Regions from separate parts of the Syntrophomonas curvata genome, predicted to be linked through region 2. Evidence: riboswitches for the same ligand, from Rfam matches in the RefSeq annotation. Region 2 holds a riboswitch; the other holds the start of a gene.

Region 1 (7,478 bases), 1.3 Mb from region 2:
TAATCGCAAGATAGAAGGCTTTGAATGGTTGGAAGACGAACTGGTGGTAGTATTGCCCGAAAACCACAAACTAGCCCGGCTATCTGAAATTACTCTGGACAGTCTTCTCAATGAGCGCTGGATATTCCGGGAAAAAGGCTCGGGTACCCGCAAGGCGGTTGAAGACCTCTTGACAGCCCACGGTATTAAACGGGAAGACTTGAATGTCTATATCGAGGCGGGAAGCACGGAGGCAGTTCTGGCCAGTATTGAAGCCGGGATGGGAGTGTCTATAGTTTCGCGCTGGGCAGTTAAAAAAGCTGATTCTTATCGCAGAATTCGCAGTATAAAAATCAGTGACCCCCTGGTGAAAAGAAATTTTTATGTTATTTATCCCCGGCAGAAATCCCGGCGGAAATCAGTCAATAATTTTCTGGAATATGTAAAGAAACTGGAGGAGCCTGGAAAAATCTAATATCATGCCTGACAGGGCTGTGTAAATCTGGGAAGAAGCTTTGCATTCAGATCCGTTGGCAACCGGTCTGACAGGCACAACTCCCTCCGAGGACGATGATGCGCTTGGGGCGGGCGCGATTTGCGGGGCTGCGATGCTCCGCTTCAACCCACCGTTAAGGCCGGTCGTTTAGCGGAATCACATGGCCGGGAGATGTTGCTGCGAACTCATATTGCGGAATTATATGGAACGCTGCTGGTCGACCGCCTATCCCGCCGTATTCTGCATTCTCCTCCTGCTTTCCGGATTTGCGCAACCCTTTGACAACCCTCCGCTTATCCCCGATTATACAACACCTCTGATTCTCTTTCCTCGGCACTTTTACCCGGTTGTAGTTTATTTGGCAGCCAAGCTGGAATTATGTTTTATTTTACTAATCATTTGTATATAATGTATCTGTTGTCTGTAAAAAAATAATCTCCGGAGGTGTATACCCTTGTTACCGTTACCGAAAAAGTATTTTCTTACCGCTGCTTCGGCTGAAGGAGAAACCGAGCTTACCGCGTTTGATGGGGCTTTATTGAACGCCCGGGTTGGAAATACAAATCTTTTGAAAGTAAGCAGTATTTTACCTCCAGGCTGTGAATATGAACCTGGTCTGGCAATACCCCCTGGGTCTCTCTTGCCCATCGCTTACGGCACTATTATAAGCACGGTTCCCGGCGAAGTTATTTCCGCTGCCGTAGCAGTCGGCATCAAGCAGAATAGTTTTGGCGTCATCATGGAGTATGAAGGCCGGTGCGGGGCCGATGAAGCTGAGGCCCGGGTAAGAAAAATGGTGGAAGAGGCGTTTCGGATCAGAAACCTGGAATTGGACGAGATTAAAGTGGCTGCAACCGAGCATACTGTCAGAAGGATAGGTTGTGCCTTTGCTGCCGTACCTCTATGGTATTAATCTACTAGCGAACGAGGAGGAAAACAGGATTGGAACTATGGGTAACTGAATATCAAACCCCTGTTTTGGGGTTTAGCTGCAAGACCACAGAAACTTTACGGGTTGAACAGACTCCCTTTCAACACCTCTGTGTTGTAAACACGGAACAATTCGGCAGAATGCTGCTTCTGGACGGTATGGTACAGACCACCGAAAAGGACGAGTTTGTCTACCATGAGATGATAACCATGATTGCCCTTAACGCTCACCCTCGGCCCAAGAATGTTCTGGTCATCGGGGGAGGGGACGGCGGCGCCTTAAGAGAGGTGGTACGCCACCCTGCGGTTGAATGTGGTACTCTCGCGGAAATAGATGAACGGGTAATTCAGGCATCCCGGGATTTTTTCCCGGATCATTCCTGTTCTTTTAGCGCCACCAAGGCTCAGCTTATCGTGGCTGACGGTATTCAGTTTATCAAGGAGCATGCTGATACCTTTGATGTAGTCATAGTAGATTCAACCGAGCCCGTAGGGCCAGCCCAGGAGCTGTTTTCTCCTGCCTTTTACGCCAGCGTTGCCAAAGCCTTAAAGGATGACGGCATGTTAGTGGTGCAGAGCGAATCCCCGTTTTTTAATGGAGATGTGATTAAAATGGCCTATGGTGGAATTAAGCAATCTTTTCCCATTACCAAGCTGTATTTAGCTGCCGTCCCCACCTACCCCAGCGGCCTGTGGAGCTTTACGGTGGGCTCTAAGCGCTACGACCCGGAAGTGCCGTTTTGTACCGGTAAATTGGAGTATAAATACTATACATCGGAAATTCACCAAGCTGCCTTTAAGCTGCCGGCTTTTGTCCGAAACCTCATAGGAGATAAGTAGATTATGGGCGGGGATTTTAGAGAACTGTTAGAGGAAAAGGCCAGTTTTATGGCCAGCAGCAGGGACTATGAGCAGTCCGCCAAAGTTATCATAGGCATACCCATGGATGCCACCACCAGCTTCCGGCCGGGCACCAGGCTGGCACCCTACCGGGTGCGCGAAGTATCAGAAAGTGTGGAAGAGTATAGTATCTACCAGGATAAATCCCTGGAGGAGATTTGTTTTTATGATGCCGGGGATATAATCATACCCTTCGGCAATGTAGGTGAAAGCCTGCGGCGTATCGAGGAGGTAAGCCGGGGTCTGGTCAAAGATAGGAAAAAGGTGTTTGCTGTTGGCGGGGAGCATCTGGTGTCACTGCCCTTGATAAAAGCTTACCACCAGCAATATTCTGATCTGGTAGTGATACAGATGGACGCCCATGCCGATTTGCGTACTGATTACCTGGGTGAGACCCTGTCCCATGCTACGGTTATGCGCCATGTGGTGGAGGAGATAGGAGACAGGAACCTTTACCAGTTGGGTATTCGCTCCGCCACCCGGGATGAGCTCAAGTTTGCCGCATCCAGGACCAATCTGTACCTGGACAGCTTGCTGGGTGCGGTGGATGAAGTTATGGATAAGATAGGCGGCCGCCCCGTTTACCTGAGCCTCGACATCGATATTTTGGACCCGGCTTTTGCACCGGGCACCGGAACTCCGGAGGCTGGCGGCATATCAAGCCGGGAATTGCTGCAGGCCTTGCATCGTTTGGGTGAGCTTAAGGTTGTGGGTTTCGATATGGTGGAGATTTCTCCACCATATGAAAAGGGAGATAATACTTCCATACTGGGGGCCAAAATACTGCGTGAGGCCCTGCTGGCCTATTAATATATAAAAGCGTCTGCCTGATCGGGCAGACGCTTTTTCCTAGTAATTCTCGGCCATTACTTCGTAATAGCTCTGGGGGTGATCACAGGCCGGGCAGCGATCCGGGGCTTCCGTACCTTCATGTACATAACCGCAGTTACGGCACTTCCATTTGACGGGCTTATCCTTTTTGAAAACGGCGCCATCCTTGATATTTTGCAGCAGTTTTCTAAACCGTTTTTCATGTTCTTCTTCTACTTCGGCAATTTCCTTAAATATGTCGGCGATTTCATTAAAACCTTCTTCACGGGCGATTTTTTCAAATTCAGGGTACATACTGGTATGTTCTTCATTTTCACCTTCGGCTGCACTGAGAAGATTTTCGACGGTTGGAGGGACAGAACCTCCGAGCGCTAACTTAAAGAGCCGTTTGGCATGTTCTTTCTCGTTATCGGCGGTCTCGGTAAATATGGCGGCAATTTGCTTGAATCCTTCCTTGTCCGCCTGACTGGCAAAGTAAGTATACTTGTTGCGCGCCTGGGATTCACCTGAGAACGCTGTCCACAGGTTTTCTTCAGTTTTGGAACCTTTTAAGCTCATCCTGATTGCCTCCTTGCTTTATATTTATATTAATCACCCGCAGGTGATCAATAAACAGTTAACCCTTGGGGATAGACATAGATAAGGTTGCTTTGCTCCTGGCGGTTAAAGGTACATACAGACTCCAATAATTCCAGGATTTTTTCCAGTCCGTCGTCATCATTACCGTCAGGAATGATTTCAAATACCGAAGCCTTGAGCTGCATCCAATTAAGTAATTTCAACTCCTGCAGACCTTCGTCCAGAAAGGCCAGGTTCGATACAGGCATGGAAAACGGCGCTCGGGGTTTACTTTTGATATGGGCTTCCATTAATCCTATGAACGATTGCAGCTTTTCTTCTTCTGCCGGAGTTATTGCATATTGAAACAAAACGTCATACAGGTGCTGGACTACTTTGATAGATGTGACATTGGGCAGCAGCAAGTGCTCCTCCTGTCCCAGGAACTTGAGTTGGAATGCCGGGATATCCTGCATGTTTATCCACTCCTTAATGCACTATTAGTATTAAATTCTACATTATTAACAGCAAAAAAAACAGTTCTCATCTTAAAATAGTATTCACCCTGGAGCGTGGAAAAAATATTTATAGATTTATAATATACAATAAAGCTGCGGTACAAGGATTAATGGAGGTAAAGGTATGGGGTACAAGTATTATTCCCGGAGGAAAAGAGACCGGGTGCAAGGTGAAGCCGAGCGCAGGAGAATCGAACAGCAGAGATTAAGATACAACCTCCTGGGTATGCTGGTTATGGCTATAATACTGGCTTTGGCCCTGGACCTGTTCGACTTGGGGGAGAGAATAACCCGGTTCTTCACCGGCAATTGATTACAGGCATGACAGGAAAACCGGTTATATCAAGGAGAATGCCATTAATATGAGCCTTACTGCTTCTGAGGATATATCAGAACAAAATAGACTTTTTTTCGCGGTTTGAGAAAAAGGACTCTCAAGGTTATACTTAATAAATAAACAATTATATACTCCTATGGAACGGCGATTGCCATTCTCAGGCTTAATCCTGGTATTACCAGGAGCGGGGGAACCGTTTATTGGGGTGAATCCAGATCAAACTGGTAGGGTCGCCCTGGACCCGAATCCGGCAGCTAACCCCGTAAGCAGCAGAAAGGGGAGAATGGGGATATATTTACCTTCTTCAAATTATTTTCACCTCCGAAGGTTATCCCTACGATCATGAATCCTCTCGTTTTAATATGCCATATAGTGTTGCCTGCTTAAGGCTGAATGTTGGTTTTTATCAGCACCAGACCTCTATTGCCATATCTTAAAATACGATGGGAAAATCCCGGTTCGATTTTCTGCAGATGCTGTCCTGCGATTGCTTGAAGGCTTCGCTTCCGGGAATGGCCGCACACTGGTCTATTGCCTGCCTGCTGCTTGCCTAATCAGTAAAGGGGGGATTATTTGTGGAAATAATCAAGGTAGAACATCTAACCAAGATTTATGGCGCAGATGCAAACAAGGCGCTTAAACTTCTGCAACAGGGTCAGGATAATAACACGATTAAAAGAAAAACCCGCCAGGTGGTAGGAATCAGGGATGTCAGTTTTCACATTGAACCGGGGGAAAGCTTTGTGATTATGGGGCTTTCAGGCAGTGGCAAGTCGACCTTATTACGTTGCCTTAACGGTTTGATTAGTGCCACGGCCGGCAAAATCTTTATCGATGGTCATGAGCTTACGGGAATGTCCAGGCACTCGCTTGAAGAACTGCGCCGCAAGAAGATGGGTATGGTCTTTCAGCGTTTTGCACTCTTACCTCATCGTACCGTCCTCGGCAATGTTGGTTACGGCCTGGAGATACAGGGAATAGCACGGGCTGAACGCGAGCAAAGGTCACTGCAGGCCATTGAAATGGTAGGGCTTAAAGGCTGGGAGGACTCTTATCCGGCCGGCCTCAGCGGCGGTATGCAGCAACGAGTGGGGATAGCCCGGGCTCTGGCTACCGACCCGGATATTTTATTGCTGGATGAGCCTTTCAGTGCCCTGGATCCTTTGATCAGACAGGAAATGCAGGATGAATTGCTGGAGATCCAAAAAAAACTGCAGAAGACCATTGTCTTTATTACCCATGATTTGGATGAAGCCCTTAAGATAGGGGACCGGATTGCCCTGATGAAGGATGGTACAATTGTTCAGATGGGACAGCCGGAGGATATATTATTATCTCCCGCCACCGAATATGTGGCCCGTTTTGTCGAAAACGTCAACTACTCCAGGGCTTTGACCGCAGCATCGGTAATGGTGAGGGCCCGGAATGTGGTTTATCCCAAAGACGGCCCCATGACCGCTTTACACATTATGGAAAGATTCGGGATGTCGTCCTTGTTTGTTACCGACCGTGGGGGCAAGCTGCTGGGTTATGTCAATGCGGATGATGCTTCCCGGATTGCGCATCAGGGAATCAGAGAATTAGATATGATTATAAACAAGGATGGTCCCGTAGCTTTGCCTGACACTCCATTATGTGAACTGCTGGAAGTACTGGCTCGCACCAAGGTGCCGGTAGCGGTAGTTGACGAGGCCGGCAGCCTGAAAGGAGTACTGGTGAGAGGGTCAGTGATAGCCGGTCTGGCCGGGGAAAGGAGGGAAACCAGTGAGTAGCCTTATGGACAGCATTCCGCGTATACCGCTGGCGGAATGGACGGATCGCTCTATTGATTACCTGCAGGCGGAATGGGGGGAGTCAACCCAGGCGTTTGCCACCGGAATGGAAGAGTTGATCAAGGGGCTGCAGGGTTTTTTAATAAGCCTGCCTCCGGAATTGCTGATTATTGTTTTCAGCCTGTTGGCCTGGTGGCTGGTCAATAAGAAAATAGCCTTGTTTGCTTTATTGGGTTTGATGTTCATATACAATATCGGGCTATGGAAAGTATCGATGGAAACCCTGGCTCTGGTAATCGGCGCGGTAGCTCTGTGTATATCGATAGGAATTCCGCTGGGGATACTGGCGGCCAAGAATAGGACCGCCCACCGGATTATTGCTCCCGTACTGGATTTTATGCAGACTCTGCCCGCATTTGTATACCTCCTGCCTGCCATTCCCTTCTTTGGGCTGGGGGTAGTTCCGGCCGTATTGACCACTATCGTTTTCTCCATGCCTCCGGTCATAAGACTTACCGAGTTAGGTTTAAAACAGGTTCCGGAAGAACTGGAGGAATTGGGGAAGTCCTTCGGCTCAACTTTTTGGCAGATGTTGTTCAAGATAGAATTACCTCTGGCGCGAGCCAATATATTGGCGGGGATCAACCAATGCATCATGCTTTCACTGTCAATGGTGGTGGTAGCCGCCATGATCGGCGCCAAAGGACTGGGGGGTGTGGTATGGACAGCCATTCAGCAGCTTAAAATGGGAATGGGGTTTGAAGCAGGTGTAGCCATAGTCATTCTGGCGATAATACTTGACCGTATAACCCAGAACCTGGGTAAAACAACGGGGAAGGAGAAGGTAAGATGAAAAAAAGAACCGTATCTATTATCACTCTGGCAGTACTGACGGCGTTTGCCGTCGTAAGCATTGCCGGTTGTGGCAGCGGCGGCGGTAAGCAGGCCGATAAGGAAAACAAGCAGGTTAAGCTTCTCTACGTACAATGGGCCTGTGCCAGCGCCGAAACCCATGTCATGAAAGTTATCCTGGAAGACAAGATGGGTTACGATGTAGAAATAATGGATGTTACGGCTGCAGCCATGTATGAAGGCCTGGCCAATAAAAAAGGCGATGCCGTTTTTACGGCCTGGCTGCCGTTAACTCATGGTGAATA
Region 2 (7,478 bases):
ATGCGAATTATCTGCCAGGTAGCACTGCCGCAGGGATGCTGTTTCTTCATGCGAACGATGTCGCCCAGATTAAATTGTTTGCGTTCCACTTTATCCTCCCCCCCTGATGGCCAATCAGATACAGGTTCGCTTAATTATATGCGGATTCGCTAAAGTGTTATTTACTGCTACTGCAACCGCGCTTATTTATTGATGTTGTTTAGCACCCTTATCGGTCTAAAACCTTTCCCCGTTACCCGGCCGATATTAAAACAGGTACAATTTCTTTTTCCCATAGCCGCCTGCAAAGCCGGGGCTTTTTCTTCGCTTACTGCTATCAACAAGCCGCCAGCCGTTTCCGGTGAAAAAAGCAGATCCATTATAACCGGGTCAACTTCTCCGGCTATTTCGACTTTATCGGCCAGATATTCACGGTTGGTATAGGCGCCTCCCGGTATAAGCCCCATATTGGCATATTCCAATGTACCGGTCATAAATTCCACCCGGCCGGCATAAAGCTCAACCTCAACATCGCTGCCGGATGCCATTTCAAAAAGATGTCCTATAAGGCCAAAACCGGTAATATCAGTAGCGGCATTTACCCCCACTTCCTGCATAGCCTCGCAGGCATTACGATTCAGCATGGACATCCATCTGACCGCTTCCTCATGAGCCTCTTCTGAGGCCATCTCGGCTTTGATCGCCGTGGCGATAATCCCATTGCCCAACGGTTTGGTCAAAAATAACCGATCACCCGGACAAGCGCCGGCATTACCGATTATTTGGCCCGGATGCACCAGACCGGCAACGGCCAGACCATATTTGGGTTCATTATCATCTACGGTATGCCCTCCAACCAGAAATGCCCCCGCTTCTTTTACTTTCGACAATCCCCCTTCCAGTATCCCCCTTAATATTTGCATATCCTCACACTGGGGGAAGCAGACTACGTTCATAGCCAGCAGGGGGCGGCCGCCCATGGCATATATGTCATTAATGGCATTGGTAGCGGCGATTTGCCCGAAAACATAAGGGTCATCCACCATAGGGGTAAAAAAATCCAGGGTCTGGATTAAGGCCAGATCCTCGTTCAATTTGAATATCCCTGCATCATCCCGGGTGTCAATGCCTACCAGCAGGTCGGGATGAGTAGGTACGTCAATATCCTGTAAAACTTTTTCCAGGGTCCCCGGCCCTATCTTGGCAGCTCACCCTGCCGCCCGGACCATCTGGGTTAGTTTCACTATATCCATTTACCCCAACCTCCTGTTAACATATTTAATGCTAGAAGACGCTGCTTGGGCAAGGAATTAACGCAAAATCACCTTTTTGCGGCGAATCAGCAACCTAAACAGGAGTTGCGCTTTCCTTTGAATTTCCCTGCTTCCGCGTCACTGATCACAACTAATGGTTTGTAGCGGTTGTTCCTGGCAGTTTTTTTATATTAAAGTTATTGCGCTCCTTATATTTTTTTCCGACTGGCCCGTTTTTTGCGGGCTGCCGGCTGGGGAATTGCGCCAAACTCCTGCATAAAAGCCCGGTAAGCCTTGTAGGCCATATAAACATCAGCCTTGCTGACCACTTCAAAAGGTGAATGCATCCCCATAACGGCCACGCCGCAGTCTACCACTTCCATGCCGTAGTAGGCCATATAGCGGGCTACGGTGCCGCCACCACCCAGATCTACCTTGCCTAGCTCGCCTACTTGCCAGACTACATCATGGCGGTCAAACAAGGCCCGCATAGCTCCCAAAAATTCAGGGTTGGCATCATTGGATTCCGCTTTCCCCCGCGAACCAGTGTATTTGGTCAATACAACTCCCTGGGAAAGGAAGCTGCAGTTCATCTTCTCAAATACTTCCGGATAATTAGGGTCTACCGCAGCGTTTACATCCGCCGACAGAGCATAGGAAGCAGCCAGGCTCTTGCGCAACATGAAGTAATCATGCTGTCCGGCTTTATGCATAACCTCGGCCATTATATTCTCTATCAGCAGCGATTGCAAACCGGTGTTGCCGGTGCTGCCAATCTCCTCTTTATCCACAAACAGACACAGCGCCGTTCTCTCCGGTTTATCCACTTCCAGTATCGCCTGCAAAGAGGTATAGGCACTTACCCTGTCGTCCTGACCGTAAGCCCCTACCATGCTCCGATCCAACCCAACCTCGCGGGCGGCATAGGCGGGAACCAGTTCCAGCTCCGCACTGGTAAAATCGTCTTCTTCTATATCATAACTTTCTTTTAGCAATTGCATAAAATATTTTTTAATATTTTCGCTGTCCTCGTCCTTCAGAGGAATACTTGCAGCCATAGCATTGAGGCTTTCGCCGCTTACTGCTTCCGCTGCCTTCTTCTCCATTTGCTCCTTGGCCAGATGCGGCAGGAGGTCGGCTATGGTAAATACCGGGTCATCTTCCTTTTCTCCTATGCATATCTCTGCCTTCTGCCCGTCCTTTTTAATTACTATCCCATGCAGGGCCAGAGGCATGGACACCCACTGGTACTTTTTGATGCCGCCATAGTAATGGGTCTTAAGCAGAGCCAGGCCGTCAGCCTCATACACGGGCCGGGCCTTGAGATCCAGCCGGGGGGAATCGATATGAGAAGCAACCAGGTTAATACCCTCTTCCAGAAGGCGTTTGCCGATTACCAGCAGCCCGCATATTTTACCCTTTTCGGTGATTATTAACTTTTGCCCCGGTTTCAACTCCTGAACCTGGTTTAAGTCCGTAAAACCGTTCCGCCGGGCGCTATCAACAATATAATCCACGGCCTCCCGCTCCGTCTTGACCGAGCTGAGAAAATCAATATACCCTGCATTGAATTTATAGACCTGGGCTAACGTCTGATCATCCAAACGCATCCAGGCATTACGTTTCAACCCTTCCTTTTTATCAGCCAATGGAATCAACCTCCTCATTGTTATTTAAAATTAGATTACCCTATGCTCCAAGCGGCTTATACGCTAGTTCATGCTCGTCCCGGATTTCTGACGGGACCGCGGTTTGTTCAAAACAGGCTTTTCAGATGCGTAAACAACTTTAAAAGGGGCTCTAATAAAAGCGAATTATGCATATACTGAGTAACAAAGAATGCCCCTGACATACCCATCTGGGCTGCCAACTCCAGGGGAGAAAGCAGGATACCAGCCAATACCGCTAATATTACCAGATTCTTAAGCAATAAAAGACCCATTCCCAGGCTCCGGTTGACTCCAGACAGTATACCATGGGCAAACAGGCTATCCAGCAATTGGCAGATTGCCTGTACAAGCTTGCTCCCCAGCAGAAGAATCAGCAGGAATGACAAGGCGGTAAAAAGTGTCGTCGCCAGATATGATGCCGGATCTGCCCATTGAGGAGCATAGCCCAATACTTTTATCAGACCGGGGTCAAGAACAGGTAAGGGAAGCTTTTCTCGTAAAAACCCGACCAATAGAGTATTAACACCTAAAGTCTTCTCGAGATATTGGGTCAGTTCCCGGTGGAAGGCAATAGCGGCCAGCAGCCCTATTAATACTCCCGCAAGGCCGCCTACTACATTAAAAAGGCCTTTCCTTAAGCCAGCCAGGGCACTTAACAGCAACACAGCTATAATAAGGTAATCAAGTACATTAAGCTGCATATCGTCCCCCACGATTTTAGATTATCCATATTATAGCATAGCTGCGCATTAAGCGGCATATTGCTTGCCCGTTCCATGGTAAGGTGAATTTTTTCAGCGCCAGGTCGGAAACACCGCCCCGTTCTTGACAAAAGGCTGCCGGCTTGCTATTTTGAAAGTATTGGGATACCTATAATCTAACCTGAAGAATTATCTTCTCCTGAAATTTATACCGGTTATCTCCGTAGATAATAATAGGTTACGGTCCAAATTATCTCACGGTTATTATGATAATCTTAGCCTTAAATAGGGGGATAGAAATGGATTTTTTTCAGAGTGTCAGTGATTTAAGCGTAGCCATGGTAATAAATTATATTCGGGCTTTCGGCATGCTGGCTCCATTAGTGGCTTTTTTGCTATTTACGATACAGGCTGCCCTGCCTGTATTCCCTTACATAGTCCTGGCCGTTGCCGGAGGGTTGCTGTTCGGTTTTAAAATGGGCTTTATATTATCCTGGCTCGGGGCCCTGACGGGGGCTTGCCTGGCCTATTGGATTTGTAAACTGATCGCCGGAGACTGGGCCCAAAACAAAATAAAAAGCCGCCTGGGTTATGACCTAAAAAAAATGGATGCGGAAATGGCTTTCTGGACCATAGTTGTTGCCCGCATTATCCCGGTGGTACCTACGCCTATCATAAATGTAGCTGCTGCCCTGGGAGGCGTTTCCTTCTGGAATTTTTTCTTTTCTTCGGCTATTGGCAAAATACCATCTGCGGTTCTCTATACCGGTCTGGGCATTTGCCTCTTCCAGACCCGTGATATTAAATTGACTCTGGGTATACTGGCGGCCATCCTGGTTCTGGCTGGAGTCGGGCGCTACATGCGCAAGAAGAGCCGCCTCCACCTGCCCACACGCTCATCCTCCTGAAATTATCAATGTATGCTATCGGTTAATATAAAAATACGCTTCCCTGCCAAGGGTTTTGTACGAATAGATTAAGCCCCCAACATAATCGCCTGCTGTTCGGACAGTAATTCTTACTATCCCCTCCCTAATTCCCTCTAATCGCAATATAGTGCATATTACTATGCATTAGAAGCAAATGCCAATATTGACAGTCGCTTCAATTACATATAAGGTATTGTACAAGTATAAATTTTTGGGTAGGCGCCGAAGTCTTGAAGACGCGGGGGAACCATCTTTTTGGGGGGCGAATTTCTGTCCGGGGCAGGGGCGGAATAGGGTCAACCCGGATCCGAGTCCGACAGCTAACCTCGCAGGCGATACGGGTCTTTGGTTTTATCCATCGGAAAACCAAGCAAAATAACCAATTGTAATCGTCTATTAACCTTATTGCTTAAATGCATTTAAGGCATTTAACTATTTATGGTTCCCTTCATGCTTCACCGCAAAGTGTCCTGCCGGTGAGGAGGTTTCATTGATGAGCACAATTAAATATTACCTGCAACGGTTCCGGCCAGCAAGCTGGTCATTGGTTGCTGTCCTTCTGTTCACCCTGCTTGGAGCCGGGTGTGGGGGAGGCAGTACGTCTACCGGAGGCAATAATGCCGACTCGGATAAACCGGTGTTGGTGTTGGCCGACGTTACCTGGGATAGCGTACAAGTCCATAATCGCATAGCAGGCTTTATAATTGAACATGGCTATGATTATCCCCCCTGTGAGTACCTGTTTGGCGATTCCCTGCCTCTGTTGCAGGGCTTGAGCAAAGGCAGTATCGATATTTATATGGAGGTTTGGGCCGACAACTTCCCGGAAGCATGGGACAAGGTACTGGCCGACGGCACGGTTAAAAACCTGGGTATAAATTATCCCGATGCTCCCCAGGGATGGTATGTCCCTACCTATATGATCAAGGGTGACCCTAAACGCGGCATTGAACCGGCTGCCCCTGACCTCAAATCGGTAAGTGATTTGCCCCGGTACCGGGAATTGTTCAAAGACCCTGAAGTCCCTAATAAAGGCCGCTTTCATAACAGCCCCCCGGGATGGGCCGTAACTGATTATAACCAGGAAAAAATGAAAGTTTACGGTCTGGATACAGCCTTTAATGTCTTCAGCACCGGCTCTGACACTGCTCTGGCTACCTCCATGGTATCAGCCTACGAAAAAGGCAAACCCTGGCTGGGATACTACTGGGAACCTACCTGGGTGATGGGTAAGCTGGACATGACTCTGCTGCAGGAACCAGAGTTCGATCAGGCTACCTGGGACAGTAATCGTGGTTGCGCCTTTCCTAACGCTGAAGTTCTTATCGGCATTAACAGCAAGCTGGAAAATAAATCACCTGAAATAGTAGCTTTTCTGACAAACTACTCTACCTCTTTGCAGCAGAATAATGATATCACGGCTTATATGAATGATAATAACGGCAATGCTGAGGCTGCTGCTATTTACTTCTTAAAGCAATATCCCGAGGTATGGAAATCATGGATTCCGCAGGATGCAGCCCAAAAAGTCGCCGAAGCGCTAAAAGAGGTGAATTAATTATGGAAAGCAGTGGTTATCTGATGGAAGTAAAGCATCTCTGGAAAGTTTTTGGGGATAATGACAGTCCCTTTAATATGGAGGATTATTTATCCGGTTCAGGTGACACGGAGGCGGAAGGCCAGGTAGTAGCTGTCCGTGATGTCTCTTTCAGGCTGCCAGAAGGTGAAGTTTATGTTGTCATGGGGCTTTCCGGCAGCGGTAAGTCCACCTTGATTCGCTGTCTTCTGCGCCTGATTGAACCTGATTACGGGCAGATATTGGTTGAAGGGCAGGATGTAACGGCCATGGACCGGCAACATCTGACGGAATTTCGCCGCACCCGGGTGGCCATGGTTTTTCAGCATTACGGGCTTCTACCGCACCGAACGGTACTGGAAAACGCTGCCTTTGGACTCAAGCTACGGGGAATGGAGCGACGGGAAAGAGAAACTCGAGCCCGGCAGGCTCTCGAAAAAGTAGGGCTGCGGGATTGGGAAAATCATTACCCCGCCCAGCTTTCCGGGGGTATGCAACAAAGAGTAGGAATTGCCCGGGCCCTGGTACAAGATGCCGATTTGCTCTTACTGGACGAACCTTTTAGCGGTCTGGACCCCTTGATAAGAAGGGAAATGCAGGATGAACTCCTGCGCTTACAAAAAGAGCTGCATAAAACTATGGTTTTTGTCACCCATGACCTTAATGAAGCCCTGCGCCTGGGCGACCGCATGGCAGTGATGAAAGAGGGGACGTTCGTTCAGGAAGGCCGCCCCCGCGATATTGTAATGAATCCAGCTGATGAATATGTACAGCGCTTCGTACAGAACGAACAGAAAATATCTTTGATAAGAGAAAGCACCGACAAAAAAAGCCCTGTAAACACGATACCTGCTATCGGGGTAAAGGCAAAAAAGGCGGTCGGTTCCGGGAGGTGAAAACTTGTTTCCCCCACAATTTAATTTTCATGTTGGACCTTATGTTAATGACTTTATTGATTGGCTTTATCGTACCTTCAGCCCGGCATTTGATGCTTTTGCCAGCAGTATGCGGAGTCTGCTCATTAATGTTGAAGCACTCCTGCTGGGTGTTCCCTGGTGGGTGTGGATTATTATTGTCACCCTGCTGGCCTGGCGCTTAACCCATAATGTTATAAAGACCTTACTACCAGGGCTGCTAATGTTTACTATTGGTATGTTCGGTCTCTGGTCCATTGCCATGGAAACCCTTTCCATAGTAATGGTATCAGTACTGCTATCCCTGGCTATAGGGGTTCCCCTGGGTATAGCCATGGGCATTTCCGACCGGATTAACGCCATTTTTACTCCGGTACTGGATGCCATGCAGACTATGCCCAGTATGGTCTATTTGATTCCCGCCATGATGTTTTTTGACCTGGGTAAGGTGCCCGC

Evidence for each region. Region 2 has a riboswitch for cyclic di-AMP ahead of ACU70B_RS14885 (ABC transporter substrate-binding protein). Riboswitches for the same ligand answer to the same signal wherever they lie in the genome.
Region 1: it holds a riboswitch for cyclic di-AMP, as region 2 does, so the genes downstream of both, ACU70B_RS05555 (quaternary amine ABC transporter ATP-binding protein) here and ACU70B_RS14885 (ABC transporter substrate-binding protein) in region 2, are expected to answer to the same signal.

Annotation. Positions count from the first base shown of each region.
Region 1 covers NZ_CM129641.1:1,248,970-1,256,447, forward strand. The annotation lists gene ACU70B_RS05520 (selenium metabolism-associated LysR family transcriptional regulator) at 1-454, shown strand, start outside; gene ACU70B_RS05525 (pyruvoyl-dependent arginine decarboxylase) at 930-1,388, shown strand; gene speE (polyamine aminopropyltransferase) at 1,418-2,245, shown strand; gene speB (agmatinase) at 2,249-3,115, shown strand; gene rbr (rubrerythrin) at 3,155-3,694, opposite strand; gene ACU70B_RS05545 (hypothetical protein) at 3,742-4,170, opposite strand; gene ACU70B_RS05550 (hypothetical protein) at 4,337-4,525, shown strand; cyclic di-AMP (ydaO/yuaA leader) riboswitch at 4,700-4,833, shown strand; gene ACU70B_RS05555 (quaternary amine ABC transporter ATP-binding protein) at 5,125-6,321, shown strand; gene ACU70B_RS05560 (ABC transporter permease) at 6,314-7,174, shown strand; gene ACU70B_RS05565 (glycine betaine ABC transporter substrate-binding protein) at 7,171-7,478, shown strand, end outside.
Region 2 covers NZ_CM129641.1:3,188,829-3,196,306, forward strand. The annotation lists gene ACU70B_RS14860 (DUF951 domain-containing protein) at 1-89, opposite strand, end outside; gene selD (selenide, water dikinase SelD) at 183-1,232, opposite strand; gene ACU70B_RS14870 (aminopeptidase) at 1,442-2,881, opposite strand; gene ACU70B_RS14875 (CvpA family protein) at 2,989-3,603, opposite strand; gene ACU70B_RS14880 (TVP38/TMEM64 family protein) at 3,903-4,511, shown strand; cyclic di-AMP (ydaO/yuaA leader) riboswitch at 4,743-4,882, shown strand; gene ACU70B_RS14885 (ABC transporter substrate-binding protein) at 5,026-6,090, shown strand; gene ACU70B_RS14890 (betaine/proline/choline family ABC transporter ATP-binding protein) at 6,093-7,004, shown strand; gene ACU70B_RS14895 (ABC transporter permease) at 7,009-7,478, shown strand, end outside.